DNA from 3 places in the Acidovorax sp. NN32 genome. Region 2 is predicted to be linked to each of the others. Evidence: predicted binding sites of a transcription regulator. Region 2 holds the regulator's gene; each other region holds the start of a gene.
What was found. The regulator sigma-54, encoded in region 2, starts transcription at its own class of promoters, with help from an activator protein. The targets are predictions, from matches to a motif close to TGGCANGNAANCTGCTTT.

Region 1 (7,688 bases), 660 kb from region 2:
GCAGAAAAAGAGCCGTGGTCCAGTGCTGCCAGGAACACCTGCACGCTGTCTGAAGAGAAGGCCATGGGTGTGATCTATCAAACAAACTGAAATAAGCTGACTTTATATATCAGCTGCAGGCACATAAAGTCGCCCCCATGGACAAGCAACCCACCCTTTTCGGCCTGCAGGGCCTCAAGCGCCGACTGATCTATGTGAGCCTGTACGAGCTGATCGCCATCGCGGCGGCCACGGCCGGGCTGGCCTTGCTCTCGGGCCAGGGTGCGGGCCATTCGAGCGTGGTGGCCGTGGCAGCCTCGGTGATTGCCATCGTCTGGAACATCGTCTTCAACTGGGCGTTTGAGCGCTGGGAGGCTCGCCAGCCCGTGCGCGGTCGCAGCGTGGCGCGGCGCGTGGCGCATGCCATCGGTTTTGAAGGCGGGCTGGTCTTCACCCTCGTGCCGCTGTTTGCCTGGTGGTTTGACATCACCCTGTGGCACGCGTTTGTGATGGACCTGGGGCTGATCGTGTTCTTCCTTTGCTACACCTTTGTTTTCAACTGGGTGTTCGACCACCTGTTCGGCCTTCCGGCGTCGGCCATGGAGCCAGTGTCTGCTTGAGATTGCAAATTGCTATTAATGTTATAGCTGATTGCAATTGATGGATAAGCGCTAGAGGCCAATTTGGGCCAAATTACCAGCTCAAACCTGTAACAACTGCCCCGCAATGGCGGCTGCGGCGGTGCGTGTCTCCACCCCCAGCTTTTCAAAAATGTGCTCCAGGTGTTTGTTCACCGTGCGCGGGCTCATGCCCAGGATGTCGGCGATGTCGCGGTTGGTCTTGCCCTTGCTCAGCCAGGACAGCACCTCGGTTTCGCGTGGGGTCAGCGCGACCTGCTGCAGGTGGCGCGGGGCGGTGGCCTCGGGCGTGGTGCGGCTGAGCAGCAGCATCGACTCGGCCAGACCGCTCGCGCCCAGATGGCGGGCCAGCAACTGGCGGCCGTCGGCCAGCGCCAGGGTCTGGTCGCCGGTGGCTTGCGCGCGCACCAGCCAGGCGGCGGCGGCATCTGCGGGGGCGGGGTCGGCGGCAAATGCAGCCTCCAGCCAGCGCAATGCCTGCGGGGAGCGCCAGGCCACGCGGCCCTGGCCGTCCAGCACCACCACGCCCAGCCCGGCGACGTCGACCGCCTCGCGCGCCAGCCGCGTGGCCTGGGCGTTGCGCACATGGGTGGCCAGACGGGCCAGCACCTCCGGGATGCGCAGGGGCTTGACCACATAGTCCACCCCGCCACTGGCAAAGCCCCGCAGGATCTGCTCGGTGTCCGACAAGCCCGTCATGAACACCACCGGCACGTGCGACCAGGGCGGCGTGGCTTTCAACCGGCGGCACAGCGCAAAGCCGTCCATGCCGGGCATCACGGCGTCCAGCAGCACGCCGTCGGGCACGGTCAGGTCAAAGCGCTGCAGGGCTTCTTCGGCGTCGCGCGCGGCCAGCACGGCGTAGCCCTCGGCGGCCAGGGCGTCACACAGCATGCGCAGGGTGTCGAGCGCGTCGTCCACCACCAGGATCACGCGCTGGCTGACCTGCTGGTCTGGATGGGATTCGTCGTTCATAGGGTTCCCTCTTCGGGCTCGCGCAGGTGGTGGGCCAGGGTTTCAAAGTCGAAGCGGTCGGCACTGGCCTGCAGCAGCGCCAGCGTGGCGGCATGGCCGGGCAGGTCGCCGCGTGCGCGCCGCAGCCGCTCGCGCAGCGCGGCGGCCTGGCCAGACCGCGCCAGCCGGGTCAGGTCTTCGCGCAGTTCGTCGGGCAACGTGGCCGGGGTGTCGTTCGGGTTGGCGGGGCCCGCGGCGGGCTCGGGGCTGGGCGCAAGCGGCGTGTTGTCGCGCACCCATTCGAGCTGCAGCGCTTGCTCCAGCGCCTGCAGCAGTTCGGATTCGATCACCGGCTTGCCCACAAAAGCCTGGCACTGCTGCGCCGCCAATCGTGAGGCCTCGTGCTCGAAAAGATTGGCCGACACGAACACGATGGGCAGCTCGGACGCAGGCCGCAACTCGCGCAGCAGGGCGGCGGTCTGCCAGCCGTCCAGGTCGTCCATGGTGATATCGAGCAGCACCAGGTCGGGCGGTGTCTGGCGCACGATCTCGATGCATTCGCGCCCGCTGGCGGCCTCGCGCACGTCAAAGCCCAGGGGCACCAGCAAGCCGGCCAGAAGTTGCCGTTGCAGGGGCTGGTCGTCCACCACCAGCAGCGTGCGCCGGGGCGCCAGGTAGCCGATCACGGGGCGCAGCGTGGCCCGGCTGGGCGTGGTCCAGGCCGGGTCTACCGCAATGCTGGGCAGGTACAGCCGCACGGTGAAGGTGCTGCCCTGGCCCGGGGTGCTGGTCAGCGTGAGCTGGCCACCCATCAGTTCGGCAAGCAGGTGCGTGATGGTCAGGCCCAGGCCCGTGCCCGCCTCGCTGGCGCGGCGCCCGGCGCTGCCGCGTTCAAACGGCACAAAGATGCGCTCCAGGTCTTGCGGCTCGATGCCGATGCCGGTGTCGATCACTTCGATGCGCGAGACATGCTGGCGAAAGTCCATGCGCAGCCGCACCTCGCCGCGCTCGGTAAACCGCACGGCGTTGGACAGCAGGTTGATCAGAATCTGCCGCAGCCGCTTGGCGTCGGCCCGTATCCAGCCTGGCATGGTGCCCAGCGTCTCCACCACAAAGTGCAGGCCCTTGGCCTCAGCCTGCGGGCGCAGCATGGCTTCGATGTTCTCGATCAGCTCGGGCAGCGGCAGCGGGGCCATGTCCAGCCGCAAGCGCCCCGCCTCGATGCGCGCCAGCTCCAGCGATCCATCGATGAGCGCATGCATGTGCTGGCCGCTGTGCTGCATGGTCGACAACGTCTCGCGCATCCAGCCCTCGGTGTGCGGGTTCTTGAGCAGGATCTGCGTGTAGCCCAGGATGCTGTTGAGCGGCGAACGCAGCTCGTGCGTCATGCCTGCCACGTAGCGCGTCTTGGCCTGGTTGGCTGACTCGGCCTGGTCCTTGGCCGCCTGCAGTTCGGCGTCGGTGCGCTTGTGGGCTTCGATTTCCTGCAGCAGCAGCTGCGTCTGCCGTTCCGACTCGTCCTGCGCCATGCGCCGGCTGTCGGTGCTCAGCACCACCCACCACGCGCACACGGCGGCCAGCAGCGCCAGCAGCGCAAACACCTTGAGAAACGGCATCTGCAGCATTTGCCCGGGCACCGGCGCTTGCAGGCTTTCCTGCACATACACCACGCCCACCAGAAACGCCATCACCGCGCACAGCGACACCATCACCATCAGGTACTGCCCCAGGCGAAAGTTCACCTTGATGGCCCAGCGCTGCGGCAGCAAGGCTTCCACCACGCTGCGCAACTGGTCGGCGGCGCGCGAGCCGGTCTTGCAGCGGTCGTGGCAGCGCGATTCGAGCGAGCAGCACAGCGAGCAGATGGGCGCGGCATAGGCCGGACAGCGCGCCATGTCTTCGGATTCGAACTGGTTCTCGCACACGGCGCAGCGCACGATCTCGCCGCGCCGCCACTCGTTGCCCGGAGCGCGCGCCAGGTAGTAGCGGCCCTGCGTCAGCCAGGCCAGCAGCGGCGCCAGCGCCATCGACAGCACCAGCGCAATGAAGGGCGAAAACGCGGCCGCTTCTTCGCCCAGCAGCCCTGCATAGGCGCAGCAGGCCACCGTGGCCGCCAGCACCATGGCGCCCAGGCCCACGGGGTTGAAGTCATACAGGTGCGCGCGCCGAAACTCGATGCCTTTGGGCGACAGACCCAGAGGCTTGTTGATGACGAGGTCGGCCACCAGCGCTCCCACCCAGGCAATGGCCACGTTGCTGTACACAGCCAGCACTTTCTCCAGCGCGCCAAACACCCCGAGCGTCATCAGCAAGGTGGCAATCAACACGTTGAACACCAGCCACACCACGCGCCCGGGGTGGCTGCGGGTCACGCGCGCAAAAAAGTTGGACCACGCCAGCGAGCCCGCGTAGGCGTTGGTGAGATTGATCTTGATCTGAGAGACCACCACAAACACCACCGTCACGGCCACCGCCAGGCCCGGCAGGCCCAGCGCCTGCATGACCTGGTGAAAGCCTGCGAGGAACATCTGCGTGGGCTCGGCCGCGCGCTGGGCGCCCACCTCGAACTGCAGCGCGGCAAACGCCAGAAAGGCCCCACCCGCCATCTTGAGCATGCCCATCACCACCCAGCCCGGCCCCGCCACCAGCACCGCGCCCCACCAGCGCAGGCGGTTGGCGGCAGTGCGCTCGGGCAGAAAGCGCAAAAAGTCCACTTGCTCGCCAATCTGCACCACCAGTGAAAAGATCACCGCCGCGGCTGCACCAAACATGAGCGGGTCGAACTGGCTGCTGCCGCTCTTGAGGCCCGACAGTCCCGCAAAGTCGCGGTACAGCTGGGGCTGGGCCAGCGCAATCCACACAAAGGGCAGCAGCAGCAAGAACAGCCACAGCGGCTGCGTCCAGGCCTGCAGGCGCGATATAAGCGTGATGCCACGCATGGCCAGCGGCAGGACCACCAGCGACGACGCGATGTAGCACCACTCCAGCGGCCACTCCACCACCATCTGCAGCGCCAGCGCCATGATGGCCGCCTCCAGCGCAAAGAAGATGAAGGTGAACACCGCGTAGATCAGCGACGTGATGGTGGAGCCCAGGTAGCCAAAACCTGCGCCCCGCGTGAGCAGGTCCATGTCCAGCCCATAGCGCGCTGCGTAGTAGGCAATGGGCAGGCCCGTCAGAAAGATCAGCAGACCCACGGTGAGGATGGCCCACATGGCATTGCTGAAGCCGTAGTTCAGCGCAATCGCCCCACCAATGGCCTCCAGCGCAAGGAACGACAGCGAACCAAACGCCGTGTTCGCCACGCGGAATTCGCTCCAGCGCCGAAAGCTCTTGGGCGTGTAGCGCAGCGCGTAGTCCTCCATGGTCTCGTCGGCCACCCAGGCGTTGTACTCGCGCCGGAAACGAAAAATCGTTTGTGGTGCGCTCTGGGCATCGGGTGCATGTGGTGAGGCCATGCCCAGCACAAAGCAAGAAGCGTTCTAGGCGCGCACCGCGTTGGGGCGTTGCACGGGCATGCATTGCCATGGGCAGGTCCATGTGCAGGTGTATTTGCAGTGCATGCACCGGGGTGCGTACGCAGCCCTACGTTAATTGACGTATGGGCGCATTCAAGGGTTGTCCCTAACCTTCATTCCACAGCGCACACAACCCGCTTTGGTCCCGTCCCTTCATTCACACCGATCCTGCAAGGAGCGTCTTTATGAGCCACCCGTCCGCCCCCCGCTTTAGTGACTCCGCCCAGGCCGAACCCGGCCGCCGTCGCATCCTGCAGGCGCTGGGCGCCGCATCCGTGGCGGGCCTGCCTGCCTGGTCTTTTGGCCAGCCCACTGCGCAGGTCAACACCACCAAGCTGGCCATCACCGACACCGAGGTCACCGTGGGCCAGTTGCACTCGGCCACCGGCACCATGGCGATTTCCGAAACCGGCTCCATCCAGGCCGAACAGCTGGCCATTGACCAGATCAACGCCATGGGCGGTGTGCTGGGCCGCAAAATCAAGGTGATCAAGGAAGACGGTGCGTCGGACTGGCCCACGTTTGCCGAAAAGTCCAAGAAGCTGCTCATCAACGACCGCTGCGCCGCTGTGTTTGGCTGCTGGACCAGCGCCTCGCGCAAGGCCGTGCTGCCGGTGTTCGAGAAAGAAAACGGCCTGCTCTACTACCCCACGTTCTATGAAGGCCTGGAGCAGTCCAAGAACGTGATCTACACGGGCCAGGAAGCCACCCAGCAGATTCTGTACAGCCTGGAATGGGCCAAGACCGAGAAGAAGGCCAAGACCTTCTTCCTCATCGGCTCCGACTACATCTGGCCCCGCACCTCGATGAAGATTGCGCGCAAGCACATCGAGAACTTCCAGAAGGGCAAGGTCGTGGGCGAGGAGTACTACCCGCTGGGCAGCACCAACTTCGGCTCGCTGATGAACAAGATCAAGGTGCAAAAGCCCGACTGCCTGTTTGTGGCGGTGGTGGGCGGCTCCAACGTAGCGTTCTACAAGGCGCTCAAGGCCGCGGGCATCACGGGCGACAAGCAACTGCTGGTCACGCTGTCGGTCACCGAAGACGAAATGACCGGCGTGGGCGGCGAGAACTTCAACGGTTTCTACTCGTCGATGAAGTACTTCCAGTCGCTCGATAACGAGAACAACAAGAAGTTTGTGGCGGCCTTCAAGGCCAAGTACGGCAAGGACGCCGTGATTGGCGACGTGACGCAGGCGGGCTACCTGGGCCCCTGGCTGTGGAAGGCGGCGGTCGAAAAAGCCAAGAGCTTTGATGTGGACAAGGTGGTGGCCGCGTCCCCCGGCATCGAGCTGACCACCGCGCCTGAGGGCTATGTGAAGGTGGACGCCAACCACCACCTGTGGAGCAAGTCGCGCATCGCCATGGGCATGCCGGATGCTTCGTTCAAGGTGGTGTCCGAGTCGCCTGCGCTGATCAAGCCGGATCCATTTCCCAAAGGGTATCAGTAGGAAGTCACCCCCTGAGCGGCTGCGCCGCTTCCCCCTCTCTCGCTGCGCGGGAGGGGGACGACACCCTCGGTGCGGGGCGGCCCTTCCTCGGTGTCCCTCGCAAGAGGCCGCCCCATGGCACCGCTGTTCGTTTTCCAACGCTGCCCACGCAGGAGCTGCAACATGACCTTTTCCGAAATGATGAACATCGGCCTGATGCAGGGCTTTGCGGGCCTGAGTCTGTTTGCCGTGCTGCTGCTCATGGGGCTGGGCCTGGCCATCATCTTTGGGCAGATGGGCGTGATCAACATGGCCCATGGCGAGTTCATGACCATTGGCGCCTATACGATCTACCTGGGCTCCACCCTCGCGGCCAACCATGCGCCGCAAATGATTCCGTATTACTTTCCGCTGGCCATCGTGGCGGCGTTTGGGTTTGCGTTTGTGGCGGGCTGGCTGGTGGAATGGGGGCTGATCCGCCACCTGTACAAGCGCCCGCTCGACACCCTGCTGGCCACCTGGGGCATCAGCTTGGCCCTGCAGCAATCGTTTCGCACCTTCATCGGCCCCAAGGAGGTCAGCCCGACCTTGCCCGACTGGCTGCTGGGTTCGTGGGCGCCTGCCGAGGGGCTGGACATCCCGATCAATGGCCTCTTCGTGCTGGCGCTGACGGCGGTGGTCACGGGGGGCGTGCTGCTGGCCCTGCACAGAAGCCGCTGGGGCCTGCGGGTGCGCGCCACGGTGAGCAACCGCATCATGGCCAACGCCATTGGCATCGACACCCAGAAGACCGACCGCCTGACCTTTGCCATTGGCTGCGGCATTGCCGGCGTGGCGGGCGCGGCGTTTACCACCATCGGCTCCACCGGCCCCACATCGGGATCGCTCTACATCGTGGACGCCTTCCTGGTGGTGACCTTTGGCGGCGCGGCCAGCCTTCTGGGCACCGTGGTGTCTGCCTTCGGCATTGCGCAGACGCAGTCCATCACCGAATTCTTCATGGCGGGCTCCATGGCCAAGATGATCACGCTGTCGCTGATCGTGCTGATCCTGATGGTGCGGCCACAGGGCTTGTTCGCCTCCAAAGTTCGCCGATGAAATTCGCCCAACTGTCCATTTCCTTCGAGCCCACCGGAGTTTCCGCATGAACGCCCTCAAAGCCTGGATCC
Region 2 (7,688 bases):
ACCCCACCGGCCCCCTGCACGTGGGCCACGGCCGCCAAGCTGCTTTAGGCGATGCCATCTGCAACCTGTTCAGCACCCAGGGCTGGAACGTGCACCGCGAGTTTTATTACAACGATGCTGGTGTGCAGATCGATACGCTGACCAAGAGCACGCAGCTGCGCGCCAAGGGCTTCAAGCCCGGCGACGACTGCTGGCCCACCGACAGCGACAACCCGCTGGCCAAGAACTTCTACAACGGTGACTACATCGCCGACATTGCCGAGGCCTTCAAGGCCAAGGCTACGGTGAAGGCCGACGACCGCGAGTTCACGGCCAACGGCGACGTAGAGGACTACGACAACATCCGCCAGTTCGCCGTGGCCTACCTGCGCAACGAGCAGGACAAGGACCTGCAGGCGTTCAACCTGCACTTTGACGAGTACTACCTGGAGTCCAGCCTGTACACCAGCGGCCGCGTCGAGGCCACGGTGAACAAGCTCGTCGCCAATGGCAAGACCTACGAGCAAGATGGCGCGCTGTGGCTGAAAAGCACGGACTACGGCGACGACAAGGACCGCGTCATGCGCAAGCAGGACGGCTCCTTCACCTACTTCGTGCCCGATGTGGCGTACCACATCGCCAAGTGGGAGCGTGGCTTCACGAAGGTCGTCAACATCCAGGGCACGGATCACCACGGCACCATTGCCCGCGTGCGCGCGGGCTTGCAAGCGGCCGACGTGGGCATTCCGCAGGGCTACCCCGACTATGTGCTGCACACGATGGTGCGTGTGGTCAAGGGCGGTGAAGAGGTCAAGATCAGCAAGCGCGCAGGCAGCTATGTCACGCTGCGCGACCTGATCGAATGGACCAGCAAGGACGCCGTGCGTTTCTTCTTGCTCTCCCGCAAGCCCGATACCGAGTACACCTTCGACGTGGACCTGGCCGTGGCGCAGAACAACGACAACCCCGTGTACTACGTGCAGTACGCGCATGCCCGCATCCAGTCGGTGCTGCGCGCGTGGCAAGAGGCTGGCGGTGGCAACGTGGCTTCGCTGCACGACGTTGATCTGTCGGCTCTCGAAGGCCCACAGGCCCAGGCGCTGATGCTGCAGCTGGCCAAGTACCCCGAAATGCTCACGGCTGCGGCCGACGGCGAAGCCCCGCACGATGTGACCTTCTACCTGCGCGACCTTGCCGCCAGCTACCACAGCTACTACGACGCCGAGCGCATCCTGGTGGATGACGAGGCCGTGAAGAATGCCCGCCTGGCGCTGGTCGCCGCCACCGCGCAGGTATTGCACAATGGCCTGGCCGTGCTGGGCGTGTCGGCTCCAGCCAGAATGTAAGCAGTCACTATGAAGAAACAACAGACGGGCGGGACCATCGTCGGCTTTATCGTTGGGGTCATCGTGGGCCTGGGCGCTGCCTTGGCTGTGGCGGTGTACGTGACCAAGGTGCCGGTGCCCTTCCTCAACAAGGGCAATGGCCGGGGCGTGGACATGGACGCCGCCGAGACCCAGAAGAACAAGAACTGGGATCCCAATTCGCCTTTGTATGGCAAGAACCCGGCTCGCCCGGCAGCCCCGCCCGCTGTGGCTGCCTCGGCGCCCACCCCGGCCGCGCCGGATGCTCGGGCTGTGGCATCGGCGCCTGCACCCAAGCCCGCTGCCAGCAAGCCCGAGGCCAAGGCTGAAACCAAGCCCGGCGCCGACCCGCTGGGCGATCTGGCCGTGGCCAAGGCTGCTGCCAAGGGCAATCTGGACCCGTTCGACTACTTTGTCCAGGCCGGGGCTTTCCGCACCCAGGCGGACGCCGATGCGCAGCGCGCCAAGCTGGCCATGCTGGGCTGGGAGGCCCGCGTGAGCGAGCGTGAGCAAAATGGCCGGGCGGTGTTCCGCGTGCGTGTGGGGCCGTTCACCAAACGCGACGACGCCGAGCAGCTCAAGGAGAAGCTCGATGGCGCCGGTCTGGAGTCGGCGCTGGTGCGCGTGCAGCGCTGACGCGCCAGACTTCGGGTGGCTGAACTTTTTGCGGGGGCATGGCTCACATCCCCCAGACCTGTAACAGGAGAGTCTTTGTCATGAAACGCCGTGAGTTTTCTTTGTCCGCCGCCTCGGCGGTTGCCGCTTCCGCCCTGACGTTGCCAGTGGCCACCCCCGCGCTGGCTCAGGCCCGCCAGTTCAAGGAGGGCAAGGACTTCCGGCGGCTGGACAAGCCGGTAGCGCCCGACGCGCCTGCGGGCAAGGTCGATGTGATCGAGTTCTTCTGGTACAGCTGCCCCCACTGCAACGCCTTTGAACCCGCGCTCGACGCCTGGGTCAAGGCCGCCCCCAAGGACCTCTCCGTCCGTCGTATGCCCGTGGCCTTCAACGCGAGCTTTGTGCCCCAGCAAAAGTTGTACTACGCCCTGGAAGGCATGGGCAAGCTCGAAGCCCTGCACGCCAAGGTGTTCCGCGCCATCCATGTGGAAAAGCAGAAGCTGGCCAAGGACGACGAAATTTTTGCCTGGGTGGCCCAACAGGGTGTGGACGCCACCAAGTTCAAGGAAATCTACACCTCGTTCAGCGTGTCCAACCAAGTTCGCCGTGCTTCGCAACTGCAGGACGCCTACGGTGTGGAGGGCGTGCCCTCGATGGGTGTGGCGGGCAAGTTCTACACCGATGGCACCATGGCGGGCAGCATGCAAAACGTGCTGCAGGTGGTGGAACATTTGGCGACAGTGGCCCGCAAAGGCTGACGGTTTTCGCCCGGCCGCCGGTTCCCATTGGCAAAAGCCCGCACATGCGGGCTTTTTTCATGGAGGAACGCGACGGGGTGGCTACAATGATTGCAAGATTCGTGCCCTATGAACCATCGCCTCCTTCCGATCCTCCTGCTCGCGGCCCTGGCCTGCACCTTCGGTGTGGCCCATGCCGAAAAGGCCGACCGCGCCAAGCCCATGAACATCGAGGCGGACGCTTTGCGCCACGATGAGCTCAAGCAAACCAGCGTGTTCTCTGGCCGCGTGGTCATGACCAAGGGCTCCATCGTGCTGCGTGGCGCGCGGCTGGATGTGCGTCAGGATGCCGATGGCTACCAGTACGGTGTGGTCACGGCAGAGCCTGGCAAGCGCGCCTTCTTCCGGCAAAAGCGCGACACCCTGCCGGGAGCACCCGACGAGTTCATCGAAGGCGAGAGCGAAGTCATCGAGTACGACGGCAAGGCCGACAACGTGCGCTTCATCACCCGTGCCGAGTTGCGCCGCTACCGGGGCGCTGTGCTCAGCGACGAGATCACCGGCGCCGTGATTGTCTACAACAACCTGACCGACGTGTTCTCCGTGGACGGAAAGCGCACCGCCACCAACGCTGCGGGCGATGCCCCCGCGCCGGGCAGCCGCGTGCGCGCCGTGCTGGCCCCCAAAGATCCACCGCCCGCTGCGGCGGCCCCCGAGGCGGCGTCCCCGGCCTCAGCCCCGGCGCTGCGCCCCAGCAACAGCCTTGGCGGCGGCGCCAAGTGAGTGGGCCCGCTGTGAGTACCGGTCCTGACACTCAGGCGGGCAGCCGCCTGGGGCCTGATTCCCAGGCGGGCAGCCGCCTGGAGGTGCAGCACCTGGCGAAGTCTTATGGCAGCCGCAAGGTCGTCAAGGACGTTTCGCTGGTCGTGCAAAAAGGTGAGGTCGTGGGGCTGCTCGGCCCCAACGGCGCGGGCAAGACCACCTCGTTCTACATGATCGTGGGCCTGGTGCGCAGCGACGAGGGAGACATCCGCATCGACGGCCAATCGGTGGCCCACATGCCCATCCACCGGCGCTCGCGCCTGGGCCTGTCGTACCTGCCTCAGGAAGCCTCGATCTTTCGCAAACTCACGGTCGAAGAGAACGTGCGCGCCGTGCTGGAACTGCAGCGTGGTGATGACGGTCAGCCGCTCTCGCGCGACGCCATCGAGGAGCGCCTGACGGCCCTGCTCCAGGAGCTGCGCGTGGACCACCTGCGCGCCTCGCCCGCCATGGCCCTGTCCGGCGGCGAGCGCCGCCGCGTCGAGATTGCCCGGGCCCTGGCCACACAACCGCGTTTCATCCTGCTGGACGAGCCCTTTGCCGGCATCGACCCCATTGCCGTGATCGAGATCCAGCGCATCATCGGCTTCCTGAAGGCGCGGGGCATCGGCGTGCTCATCACCGACCACAATGTGCGCGAAACCCTGGGCATCTGCGACCACGCCTTCATCATCAGCGATGGCCGCGTGCTCGCGCAGGGCACGCCGTCCGAGATCGTGGACAACGCCGAGGTACGACGTGTTTACCTTGGCGAACACTTCAGGATGTAGACATGGCCCCCACGCTTGTCACTTCGTGTACTGCGCTGCCCCCCGAAGGGGCCTTCACGCCTTGGGGCGGCCCGGCGGCGCTCAATCAATGAAGCCTGGACTCTCGCTGCGCGTCTCGCAGCATCTTGCATTGACCCCCCAGCTTCAGCAGTCCATTCGGCTGCTGCAGTTGTCCACGCTCGAACTCTCGCAGGAAGTCGAGCAGATGCTCGACGAAAACCCGTTCCTCGAACGCAATGCCGACGAAGCTCCGCGCGAGGAGTTTGGCCTGGAAGCCGCCGACACGCCCGCGCAGCCCGATGAGTACAGCGCCGATGATGCTATATTTTCAGGAGCTAGCAGCGCAAGCAGCACAAGCGCTGAAGGCCAAAATGATGCTGAAACGCCGAGTGCTGGCGCTGACGAGCCTGACTGGAGCGGTGACGGCACGGTAGAAATGGCGCCCAACGACGCGGAGTGGGGCGGGGATGCGCCCGCCCGCAACCGCAACGACTCCGAAGGCGACGAGGCCGACGCCACCGAGCTGGCCCGTTCGCATGAATCGCTGACCGCCTTTTTGCACCGTCAGGCACTGGCGCTGCGCTTGTCAGAGATTGACCGCGCAGCGCTGCGTTTTCTCATTGAATCGCTCAACGACGACGGCTACCTCGAAGAGTCGCTGGAAGAGCTGGCTATCAGCCTGGCCGGGCCGGACGACCTGGAGCAGATTGAAGAGCTGGTGCACCGCTTCACCGTGGCCCAGCGCCTGCTGCAAAGCCTGGAGCCCACCGGCGTGGGCGCGCGCAACCTGGCCGAATGCCTGACGCTGCAGCTCACGGCGCTGGCTGCCGACGAGGACAGCGATGCTGACCCCGACACGGTGCAGACCGCGCTGCGCATTTGTCAGCAGCCGCTGGAGATGCTGGCCCGCCGCGACATCCGCCGCCTGACGCAGCTGTGTGGCGACGGCGAAGAGCGCACTCGCGCCGCCATGGCGCTGATCGCTCGCCTGGAGCCCCGCCCCGGCCGTCGCTTTGCCGACGTGGAGCGCAACATCATCATTCCCGATGTCATCGTGCGCAAAGCCGGGCGTGCCAATGGACGCGATGGCCAGCACAACTTCATCGTCAGCCTCAACCCCGATGTGATGCCGCGCCTGCGCGTGCACGACATCTATGCTGGCGCCCTGCGCGGCCACAAGGGCGGCGAGGGTCACCAGGGCATGCAGCAGCGCCTGCAGGAGGCGCGCTGGTTCATCAAGAACATCCAGCAGCGCTTTGACACCATCCTGCGCGTCTCGCGCGCCATCGTGGAGCGGCAAAAAAGCTTCTTCACCCACGGCGAGTTGGCCATGCGCCCGCTGGTGCTGCGCGACATCGCCGACGAACTGGGCCTGCACGAATCCACCATCAGCCGCGTGACCACCGCCAAATACATGGCTACGCCAATTGGCACGTATGAGCTGAAGTACTTCTTTGGCTCCGGCCTTGGCACCGAGACCGGCGGCAACGCATCTAGCACCGCCGTGCGCGCCCTCATCAAGCAGTTTGTGGCCGCAGAAAGCCCCGCCAAGCCGCTGTCCGACAGCCAGATCGCTGAGATGCTCAAGGAACAGGGCATCGAGTGCGCACGCCGCACCGTGGCCAAGTACCGCGAAGCGCTCAAGATCGCGCCGGCCAACCTGCGCAAGGCGCTGTAGGTACCCCGGTTGGGGGCGCATGGCTCGCCCTGTTTGAATTTTTCGTTTTTCTATCCGCCACCCCACCATGGCCCGCATCGTCTTCGACCTCCCCCCGCACTTCGGCTTTGCCACCGAGCTGCAGATCTACATCAGCCACGTCAACCAGGGCGGGCACCTGGACAACGCGCAACTGCTGAGCCTGGTCTCTGAAGCGCGGGTGCGCTTCTTCCAGTCGCTGGGCTACCCCGAGGCCGACGTGGGCGGGCTGTCCATCGTGGTCGGCGACATCGTGGCGCAGTACAAGTCCGAAGGTTTCCATGGCGAGACCATGCGCGTGGAGATGGCGCCTGCGGACTTCAACCGCTATGGGTTTGACCTGGTCTTTTGCATGACCGAGAAGACCTCAGGCCGCGAGGTGGCGCGCGGCAAGATCGGCATCGTCTTCATCGGCAAGGCCGACCGCAAGGTGGCGCCGATCCCCGAATCCATCCGCCAATTGCTGCTGGCCCGCGCGGGAACGCCGGATTCCCACGCATTGTCTGAGCGCGTATCCTCCCCATCGACATGAACCAACTCCAACTTTTTCTCCCCTGCGCCGCTGGTGTGGAGGGCTTTCTGGCCGACGAGGTGCATGGCATCACCGGCCTCACGGGGCAAGACCTGCTGGTCGGCCGCGGCGGCGTGCTGCTGCGCGCCTCGTGGCGCGAGGCGCTGCTGCTCAACCTGCACAGCCGCCTGGCCCAGCGCGTGCTGGTGCAGCTGGCGCACCGCCCGTACCGCTCCGAGAACGATCTCTATGCCATGGCCAGCGACGTGGCCTGGGAAATCTGGTTCACCACGCGCCAGACCTTCAAGGTCGAGGTGACGGCCCAGCACAGCCCGCTGCAGAGCCTCAACTTCGCAGGTCTCAAGGTCAAAGACGCAGTGGCCGACCGCTTTCGCGCCAAAAGCGGCGTGCGGCCCGACGTGAACACCCAGTGGCCCGATGTGCGCATCCACCTGCACCTGACCACCGACGAGGCCACGATCTACATCGACACCTCGGGCGAGCCGCTGTTCAAACGCGGCTGGCGCGAGGACAAGGGCGATGCGCCACTGAAAGAAACCCTGGCCGCCGCCATGATCGCCGCCAGCGGCTGGGACCCGCATGGCGACAACCCCCAGCCGCTGTACGACCCCTGCTGCGGCAGCGGCACCATCGTGATCGAGGCCGCGCAGATCGCCTGCCGCATCCCGGCGGGCATGCTGCGGCGTTTTGCGTTCGAGAAGCTGCTGCCGTTCCAGGCCCATGTCTGGGATGCTATTAAAAACGAAGCTGAAAGCGCAATACAGACAAGCGCTGTGCCCCTGTTTGGCAGTGATGTGGCCTTCCGCATGGTCGACTTTGCGCAGCGCAATGCTGAGCGCGCAGGCGTGGCCGAGGCCGTGCAGCTGCGCGGCGGCGACGCCCTGCAGCGCATGCCACCGTGCGACCAGCTTGGCGTGATGCTGCTCAACCCGCCCTACGGCGAGCGCATTGCTGCCGCAGGTAGCGCCGGCCGCAACGCCAGCGAGCGAGCTGCCGACCGTGCCCAGGGCATGGCCGTGGGCCGGGAAGAGGCGCAGACCGAGGATGGCGGCGAATTCTTCAGCCAGCTGGCCTCGCACTGGAAGAAGAACTACGCTGGTTGGCAGGCCTGGATGCTCACACCCGACCTCAAGCTGCCCGGCAAGATGCGCCTGAAAGAATCGCGCCGCGTGC
Region 3 (7,688 bases), 1.6 Mb from region 2:
TATAAATCAACAGTGCCAGCAACCAAAAATGCGATAAGCTATTGATTTTGTTGATTATACCTACAGTCATCAACATACCAAAACAGTGACACCTACTCATTCGTAATGAGAAGGTCGGGTGTTCGATTCATCTCTCCGGCACCAAACGAAAGCCCCTGATTCGCAAGAGTCAGGGGCTTTTTGCCTGCGCTTGCTGCGCAAATCCTTGTCGCACTACATCGTGGCGTAAACGTTGTGACACCGGTCAGCAACGCCACCGACAAGACCAGGCAGGGCTCGCAATCATCCTGCGCCCAGCCAAGGTCAGGGCTTGGGATCCCTCTGCCCCTGTTGCGCGAATGCGAGGTCCGGCAGCGACAACGTGGCCTCAGCCACCTCCAGCAGGCGGCGGTTCTGGTCCATCGAGGTTTTTTGCAACACCCTGAAGGCGACCTCCTCGTTCATGCCAAGTCGGGCCATCAACACTCCTTTTGCGCGCTCTATGACCTTGCGCTCGTTGAGCGTGCGGCGCGCAGCATCCAGCTCCGCTTCCATGCTGGCCATACGGGCCGTCTGGGTCTGCAGCAGCTCCATGAGAGATGCGGGTTCCCCCGCTTGGGCGCCACCCGGAGGTGCTGGCACTACAGTGGGCGCCAGTGCCATGTCAAAAAACCGATCCACGGCATGCGTACGCTGCGGCGGGTTGTCGCGCAGTCCGCGCAGCAGGCCTTTGGAGTCCTGAAGGTCTTGCTGAGCTTCGAGGATGCGCGCCTCGCAGTCCGCCCGCAAGCGTTTGACCAAATCGACCTGGAGGTGCCACAGCGCATTGATGCGCTCGGAACAAACATCGAACCAGATGTCACTGAGATCGCCGTCCAGCGCAGCGTCTGGCCGAGCCACACACAGCGTTCGGCGCAAGCGCTCCAACTTGGCCACACCGGGAGATAGCTGTTGTTGCTCCCATCGCACGCGCAGTTCTGGCTCGGCGAACTCGGCGAAGACACGCAGGCTACGCTCCTGCGCATCGATGAGGTGAATCACACGCTGCTGGTGCGCTTCGTTGCTGCGGCCGGAGGCATACAGCAAGGCTCCCAAAGCCCGCTCCTGGCCCGCCTCCTCCTCCGCTTGCACGAGGTGCAGCAACGCCACCAGCAGGCGAGACACGCTGGGCAAACCCGCCGCATCGGCTACATGGAAGACCAACTCGATCAGCCCTGCAATGAGGTGGCTGTATGCGGCGACAGAATCGTTGGCACTCATTGCCTGGCGTTCGATCTGGGTGCGCAGCGCTGGCAACGACTCCATCCCGAGCAGCGCCCATGCCATCAGCGACAGCGCCTTGGCAGTGGCGCCCTGTGCAGGCTCGATGTGCTGAGCAAACACTTCACGCAGCCGGGCCTCCAAGGGGCCCACCTCTTCGACCACCCGCAGGCGCATGTCGGCAAAACGCTGTGCCTTGGAGGCCAGGAAGGCCCCTGAAGCGCCCCGCTCGCGCTGCAGGCCCTGGATCAGTTGCCCGATCACATCCACCAGTTCAGCCCGACTGGCCAGATGGCGCACAGCATCAATCTCCAGTTGCTTGGAACGCAGGACAAGGTTCGATACGGACAAGGGCGCCGCGAGGTCGGGCATGCAGGTTTCCTGGGTTGTTTAGGGCGCAGCCGGAGTGCCGCGACGTGGATGCGATTGTCTCAGGCTGCCGGCGCGCCGGCCACGCTGACACGACCACGTACGGCACGTACGCTGTAGGTGCGAACCGAATGCTCCGGCATTTCCAGGCATTCGCCCGTCTGCAGGTCAAAGTGGTTCTTGTACAGCGGTGAAGCCACCACCACGCGGCCGCTCAGGCTGCCGATCAGCCCGCGCGACAGCACGCTGGCGCCCGACTTGGGATCCACGTTGTCAATGGCGAAGAACTGGTCGCTGCCAGTGCGAAAAACCGCCACGTGGAGATCGGCGACCAAGGCGCAGACGCCGGTGTTGGGGAGGATGTCATCCACCGCACAGATGTCGGTCCAGTCGAGGGAATCGGTGCTGTTCATGGGGAGTGCACTCATGGTCTATTCCTTTCAGGCCGCCTGGCGGATGGGGATCACTCTGGCCGACACAGGGCCACGCTCATCGGCGCGCGCCGGGCGGATCTGGCCGCGCTCTTCGACGAAGAGCACGTTCTCATCGGCCTGGTCGCTGTTCACGAACGAGCGGAAGCGCTTGCGCGTCTCGGGGTCGGTCACGGCCGCCTTCCACTCGCACTGGTAGGTGTTCACCACGTGCTGCATCTGCGATTCAAGCTCGGCGCACAGGCCCAGGCTGTCTTTTTGCAGCACGTCCTTGAGGTAGTCGAGGCCCCCTTCGAGGTTTTCGCGCCAGGTGCTGGTGCGCTGCAGCCGGTCTGCCGTGCGCACATAGAACATCAGCACCCGGTCGATCATGCGCACCAGGTCTTCCTTCGTCAGGTCCGATGCAAACAGTTCGGCATGGCGCGGCTTCATGCCGCCGTTGCCACAGATGTAGAGATTCCAGCCCTTTTCAGTGGCAATGACGCCAATGTCCTTGCCCTGCGCCTCGGCGCATTCGCGCGTGCAGCCCGACACGCCGAACTTGATCTTGTGCGGGGCACGCAGGCCCTTGTAACGGTTCTCCAGTTCCACGGCCAAGCCCACGCTGTCCTGCACTCCGTAGCGGCACCACGTGGAGCCCACACAGCTCTTCACGGTGCGCAGCGACTTGCCGTAGGCGTGGCCGGATTCAAAACCGGCGGCGATCAGCTCTTCCCAAATCAACGGCAACTGCTCCACCCGCGCACCAAACATGTCCACGCGCGCACCGCCCGTGACCTTGGTGTACAGCCCATATTTCTTGGCCACCTGGCCCACGGCGATCAGGCCGTCGGGTGTGACTTCGCCACCGGGCATGCGTGGCACCACCGAGTAGGTGCCGTCCTTCTGGATATTGCCCAGGAAGTAGTCGTTGCTGTCCTGCAGGCCGGCCAGCTCCTTCTTGAGCACAAATTCGTTCCAGCACGAGGCGAACACACTGGCCGCCACGGGCTTGCAGATATCGCAGCCCATGCCTTTGCCATGCTTTGCCAGCAGGGCCTCGAAGCTCTTGATCTGGCCCACACGCACCAGGTGGTAGATCTCCTGGCGCGAGTAAGCGAAGTGCTCGCAGATGTGGTTGTTCACGGCCATGCCACGGCGCGCCATTTCCGCCTTCATGACCTGGGTGACCAGGGGCACGCAGCCGCCGCAGGTGGCACCAGCCTTGGTGCAGGCCTTCATCTCGGCAATGGTGCACGCCCCATTGCCCACGGCCTCGCAGATGCCACCCTTGGTGACGTTATTGCACGAGCAGATCTGTGCCGTATCAGGCAACGCCTCTACACCCAGTCCGGGCTTGGCCTTGCCTTCGCTGGACGGAAAAATCAGGAACTCGGGGTCATCGGGGAGCGTGATGCCGTTCAGAGCCATCTGCAGCAACGTGCCGTATTCGGAGGCATCGCCGATCAGCACGGCGCCCAGCAGCTGCTTGCCATCCTCGCTGATGACGATCTTTTTGTAGACCTGGCGACGCTCGTCCACGTACTGGCAGGTGCGGCTGTGCGGCGTTTTCCCATGCGCGTCGCCAATGCTGGCTACGTCCACGCCCATGAGCTTGAGCTTGGTGCTCATGTCCGCACCGACGAAAGCCGCGTCGGTCTCACCCGCGATGTGGCGGGCGGCCACACGCGCCATGTCGTAGCCGGGCGCGACCAAGCCGAAGGTCTGCTCGTTCCACGAGGCGCATTCGCCGATGGCGTAGACATCGTGGTCGCTGGTACGGCAGGCGCTGTCGATGGCCACACCGCCGCGCGGGCCAATGGCCAGAAGGCTTTGGCGCGCCAGCTCGTCACGTGGGCGGATGCCAGCGGAGAACACGATCATGTCGGTCTCCAGCCAGATGCCGTCAGCAAACACCATGCGATGGCGTGCGCGGGCGCCATCGGTGATCTCCTGCGTATTGCGGCCGGTGTGCACCTGCACGCCCAGTTCTTCGATCTTGGCGCGCAGCACGCGGCCACCGCCCTCATCCACCTGAACAGCCATGAGCCTGGGAGCGAACTCGACCACATGGGTTTCGAGGCCCATGTCGCGCAGCGCCTTGGCGCATTCCAGGCCCAGCAGCCCCCCGCCCACGACCACGCCGGTCTTCGATTTGGCACCCGAGGCCTGCATGGCCTCCAGGTCTTCGATGGTGCGGTAGACAAAGCAGTGATCGCGGTCGCGTCCGGGCACCTGGGGCACGAAGGGATTGGAGCCGGTGGCCAACACCAGCTTGTCGTAGGTGAGCACTTCGCCATCCGCCGTGGTCACGGTGCGGATGCGACGGTCCACCGATGCAGCGCGCGCGGCCAGGCGCAACGTGAAGCCGGTGCGCTCGAAGAAGCCGGGTTCGACCAGCGAAAGTTCATCGGCCGAGGTGCCACTGAAGAAGGCCGAAAGATGCACCCGGTCGTAGGCAGGGCGCGGCTCCTCGCACAGCACGGTGACCTCGACACCAGTCATGCCGGTTTCGGCCAGACTTTCGAGGAACTTGTGGCCGACCATGCCGTGGCCAATGAGAACGATTTTCATGCTTGCTCATCCTGCAAGAACCCGGGGAACCGTTTCGAGGGGTGCAGGATGTGCCATGCCAGCGGCACAGCACACCCTCCGCGGAACCACGGGCGTGGGTTGGAACTACCAAGCGGGCGACTGCAAAAAAAGCCGCAACTCACTCGGGTGTTCCGCCATCATTAGCGGAGGGTATCGATCAGTCCGCAGGCAGCTTCACCAGCAGACACGGAAGGGGATCGCAATATTCATGCCGCACCATCCGAGGCCATGCCAAGCCCCTGTGGGCGGACCAGGTAGGGCTGACCGGATCGTTCTCTGGAGTACCGCTCTGTGGCGGAATGCATCAATGCAGTGCAGCACCTCACCAAATCAGGGCAATCACCCATACCGATGGCGAGCTGCAAGGACTGGAGCCGCCCGGCTTTGGCAAAGGCTTGGGCGGTGGACACCTTGGAATCTTCCGATTCACCAAGGCATCTGCAGTGTCACCCTTGCAACCCACCTTGCCTTGCGGTCATCTTTTCATTTCCAAACAAAGCGAGCTCCGGCAGACTGGCACGGCAGGACGGAGGCGACTGACAACCACCGAGCATCACGTTCATGAAGCACCGACAGCCCCAGCCCCCATCAATACACATGACCCCACCAGCATGAGCACCAGTATGAACACCGACCGGAGAGTCAACACCGACAGACGCAACGGGCAGGACCGCCGACAAACAGAAAAAGGCCCTCCCAGCAACTACGAACGCAGGCGTGCCGTGGAGGCACGGCGACCGGAATTGACGGAGCTGCATCTGGACGAAGAAGAACTCAAAGCGCTGGGATTTGTAAAAACCACATCCACGCCACAAAGCCCGACTTGATATCTGCGGTGCCCCACAAGCGTCTGAAGCCGGTTGCCCAAACCCACAGCGATACACCGTTGCCCCGCTTCAGGTCCGCCACTCAGCAGCGTCCTGTTTCAATCTCCGTGGAGCGCAAGCAGACGGTGCGCCACCATATCCAATGCAGGCCGGGTGTTGCCCTGCTTGTCCGTCCAGACTCTCGGTGTGATACTGCCCGAAAGCGCGAGTGAATCCCCATCGCGCAGGTGATGAATGGCAGCGCAAACACCCGCCTCAAACGCAATCACATTCACAAAAAGCAACTCGCCATCCGCCGTGTTTGCACGCACCTTGGCCACAGTGAAAGGCTTTCCAGCCTTGTCGGTACGCTGCTCGGAATCACCGTAAAGCCTTCCGGCCACGAGTCCATCGATCATGAAAGTCCTCCGCCCCGGCGGGCCATCACCTGTTTTCGATCAGCACACAGCGCGCTCCCTGGCGGCCAGCCCGCACAACAAGCCCTAAGAGTGCAGCGGTCAGGAGGCATGGCACAAATCATTCAGGGATACCTCTGAGCGCCCTCTCAAGCAAAAAAGCCCAGAACCTTTCGGTTCTGGGCTTTTGCTATCAATGGTCGGCGTGGCGGGATTCGAACTCGCGACCCCTTGCACCCCATGCAAGTGCGCTACCAGGCTGCGCTACACGCCGACAAGACTTAGATTATATGCACAAAAAACCTCAGTTCAGAGAAAGCAGCGCACGAATCTCAAATAATTCTTTGCGCACCGCATTGGAGTCCAGGGTGAACCCCATCGCCTCGATGGAAAGGTCACGCGCGCTATCCACCAGCATGCTGGGCACCTGGGAATCAAGGCCATCACCATTCAATGCAGCATCGGTTCCGGAATCATCGCGGGCCGGATGCGCAAGCTCCTGCAGACGATTGCGTGCACCGCTGATCGTGAACCCCTGGTCGTACAGCAGATCGCGGATGCGGCGGATCATCAACACCTCATGGTGCTGGTAGTAGCGCCGATTGCCGCGCCGCTTCATGGGACGCAACTGCGTGAACTCCTGCTCCCAATAACGCAAAACATGGGGCTTGACGCCACACAACTCCGCGACCTCACCAATCGTGAAGTAGCGCTTGGCAGGGATGGAAGGAAGCGGGGTGCCCATGGGTTGTGGATTCAAACCGAACAGCCGACTAGCGTACTGCAGACGCGCACAGACCGCCAGCCATCGGCAACATTCTGGTCACAAAAAGCGCACAAATTCACGAGGCAGCGGCCGTCTGGATCTGCTCCTTGAGCTTGCTGCTGGCATGAAACGTCACGACCCGGCGCGCTTTGATCGGAATGGCCTCGCCCGTGCGCGGATTACGACCAGGTCGTGGAGCCTTGGTCCGAATCTGAAAGTTGCCGAAGCCCGACAACTTGACATCCTTGCCCTCCACAAGGCTCTGGGAGATCAGGTCAAAGAACGCATCGATCATGTCCTTGGACTCGCGCTTGTTCAGGCCGATTTGGTCGAACAGCAGATCGGCCAGCTGCGCCTTGGTCAGCGCTGGGGTCTCCAGGCTTTCGACTGCGAATTCGATCATGATTTATCACTCCCTTTGGACATCGTCACATCCGCAGCCGTGCGCCCGCACGCTGCGCCAGCTGTGCGACCACGGCTTGCACCGCCGCCTCGATCTCGGCCTCTGTGAGCGTGGCCTCGTCACGCCCCAGAGTGAGACGCACAGCCAGGCTCTTCTCGCCGGGAGCCAGGCCACCTGCAGGGGTCTCTTCACCGGCACGCAGTGCCTTGGGCCGGTACACGTCAAACAGCACGGCAGACCGCAGCATGCCATCGGGAACGGCCTGCTCCACCGCACCCATGATGTCGGCGTGCGTCACGCGCTCGGCCACCACTACGGCCAGATCACGCTCAACAGCCTGATGCTTGGCCACTGGCTTGAACTGGGGCACTACGCGTTGCAGCAAGGCGTCGAGCTCCAGCTCGAACATCACAGGCGCCTGTGGCAAATCCCACGACTGGCGCCACTGAGGGTGCAACTCGCCCACAAAACCTATGGCACGCCCATTCACCAGCACGCGCGCACACCGGCCGGGGTGCATGGCAGGATGGGTCGCAGGTTCAAACATGGCCTCCACAGGCGCCAGGAGCGCCTCCACATCGCCCTTCACGTCAAAGAAGTCGATAGCCTGCTCTTTGCGGCCCCATTGCAAGGTGTCGTTCGGGCCATACGCCAGGCCTGACACTCGCATAGGCTGATGAAAGC

Region 1: the regulator sigma-54 is predicted to act here: its motif matches at 5,213-5,230, upstream of urtA (urea ABC transporter substrate-binding protein).
Region 3: the regulator sigma-54 is predicted to act here: its motif matches at 4,810-4,827, upstream of nirB (nitrite reductase large subunit NirB).

Annotation. Positions count from the first base shown of each region.
Region 1 covers NZ_CP199679.1:251,310-258,997, forward strand. The annotation lists gene ACT89O_RS01175 (LysR family transcriptional regulator) at 1-65, opposite strand, end outside; gene ACT89O_RS01180 (PACE efflux transporter) at 138-599, shown strand; gene ACT89O_RS01185 (response regulator) at 681-1,592, opposite strand; gene ACT89O_RS01190 (hybrid sensor histidine kinase/response regulator) at 1,589-5,029, opposite strand; gene urtA (urea ABC transporter substrate-binding protein) at 5,275-6,540, shown strand; gene urtB (urea ABC transporter permease subunit UrtB) at 6,703-7,617, shown strand; gene urtC (urea ABC transporter permease subunit UrtC) at 7,664-7,688, shown strand, end outside.
Region 2 covers NZ_CP199679.1:4,901,780-4,909,467, reverse strand. The annotation lists gene argS (arginine--tRNA ligase) at 1-1,325, shown strand, start outside; gene ACT89O_RS22715 (SPOR domain-containing protein) at 1,335-1,979, shown strand; gene ACT89O_RS22710 (thiol:disulfide interchange protein DsbA/DsbL) at 2,060-2,716, shown strand; gene lptA (lipopolysaccharide transport periplasmic protein LptA) at 2,825-3,478, shown strand; gene lptB (LPS export ABC transporter ATP-binding protein) at 3,490-4,287, shown strand; gene ACT89O_RS22695 (RNA polymerase factor sigma-54) at 4,376-5,965, shown strand; gene ACT89O_RS22690 (acyl-CoA thioesterase) at 6,033-6,515, shown strand; gene ACT89O_RS22685 (THUMP domain-containing class I SAM-dependent RNA methyltransferase) at 6,512-7,688, shown strand, end outside.
Region 3 covers NZ_CP199679.1:3,328,417-3,336,104, forward strand. The annotation lists gene ACT89O_RS15410 (nitrate- and nitrite sensing domain-containing protein) at 304-1,611, opposite strand; gene nirD (nitrite reductase small subunit NirD) at 1,671-2,036, opposite strand; gene nirB (nitrite reductase large subunit NirB) at 2,049-4,592, opposite strand; gene ACT89O_RS15425 (hypothetical protein) at 5,237-5,440, shown strand; gene ACT89O_RS15430 (single-stranded DNA-binding protein) at 5,539-5,838, opposite strand; tRNA gene ACT89O_RS15435 (tRNA-Pro) at 6,033-6,109, opposite strand; gene ACT89O_RS15440 (MerR family transcriptional regulator) at 6,140-6,580, opposite strand; gene ACT89O_RS15445 (integration host factor subunit alpha) at 6,678-7,004, opposite strand; gene pheT (phenylalanine--tRNA ligase subunit beta) at 7,030-7,688, opposite strand, start outside.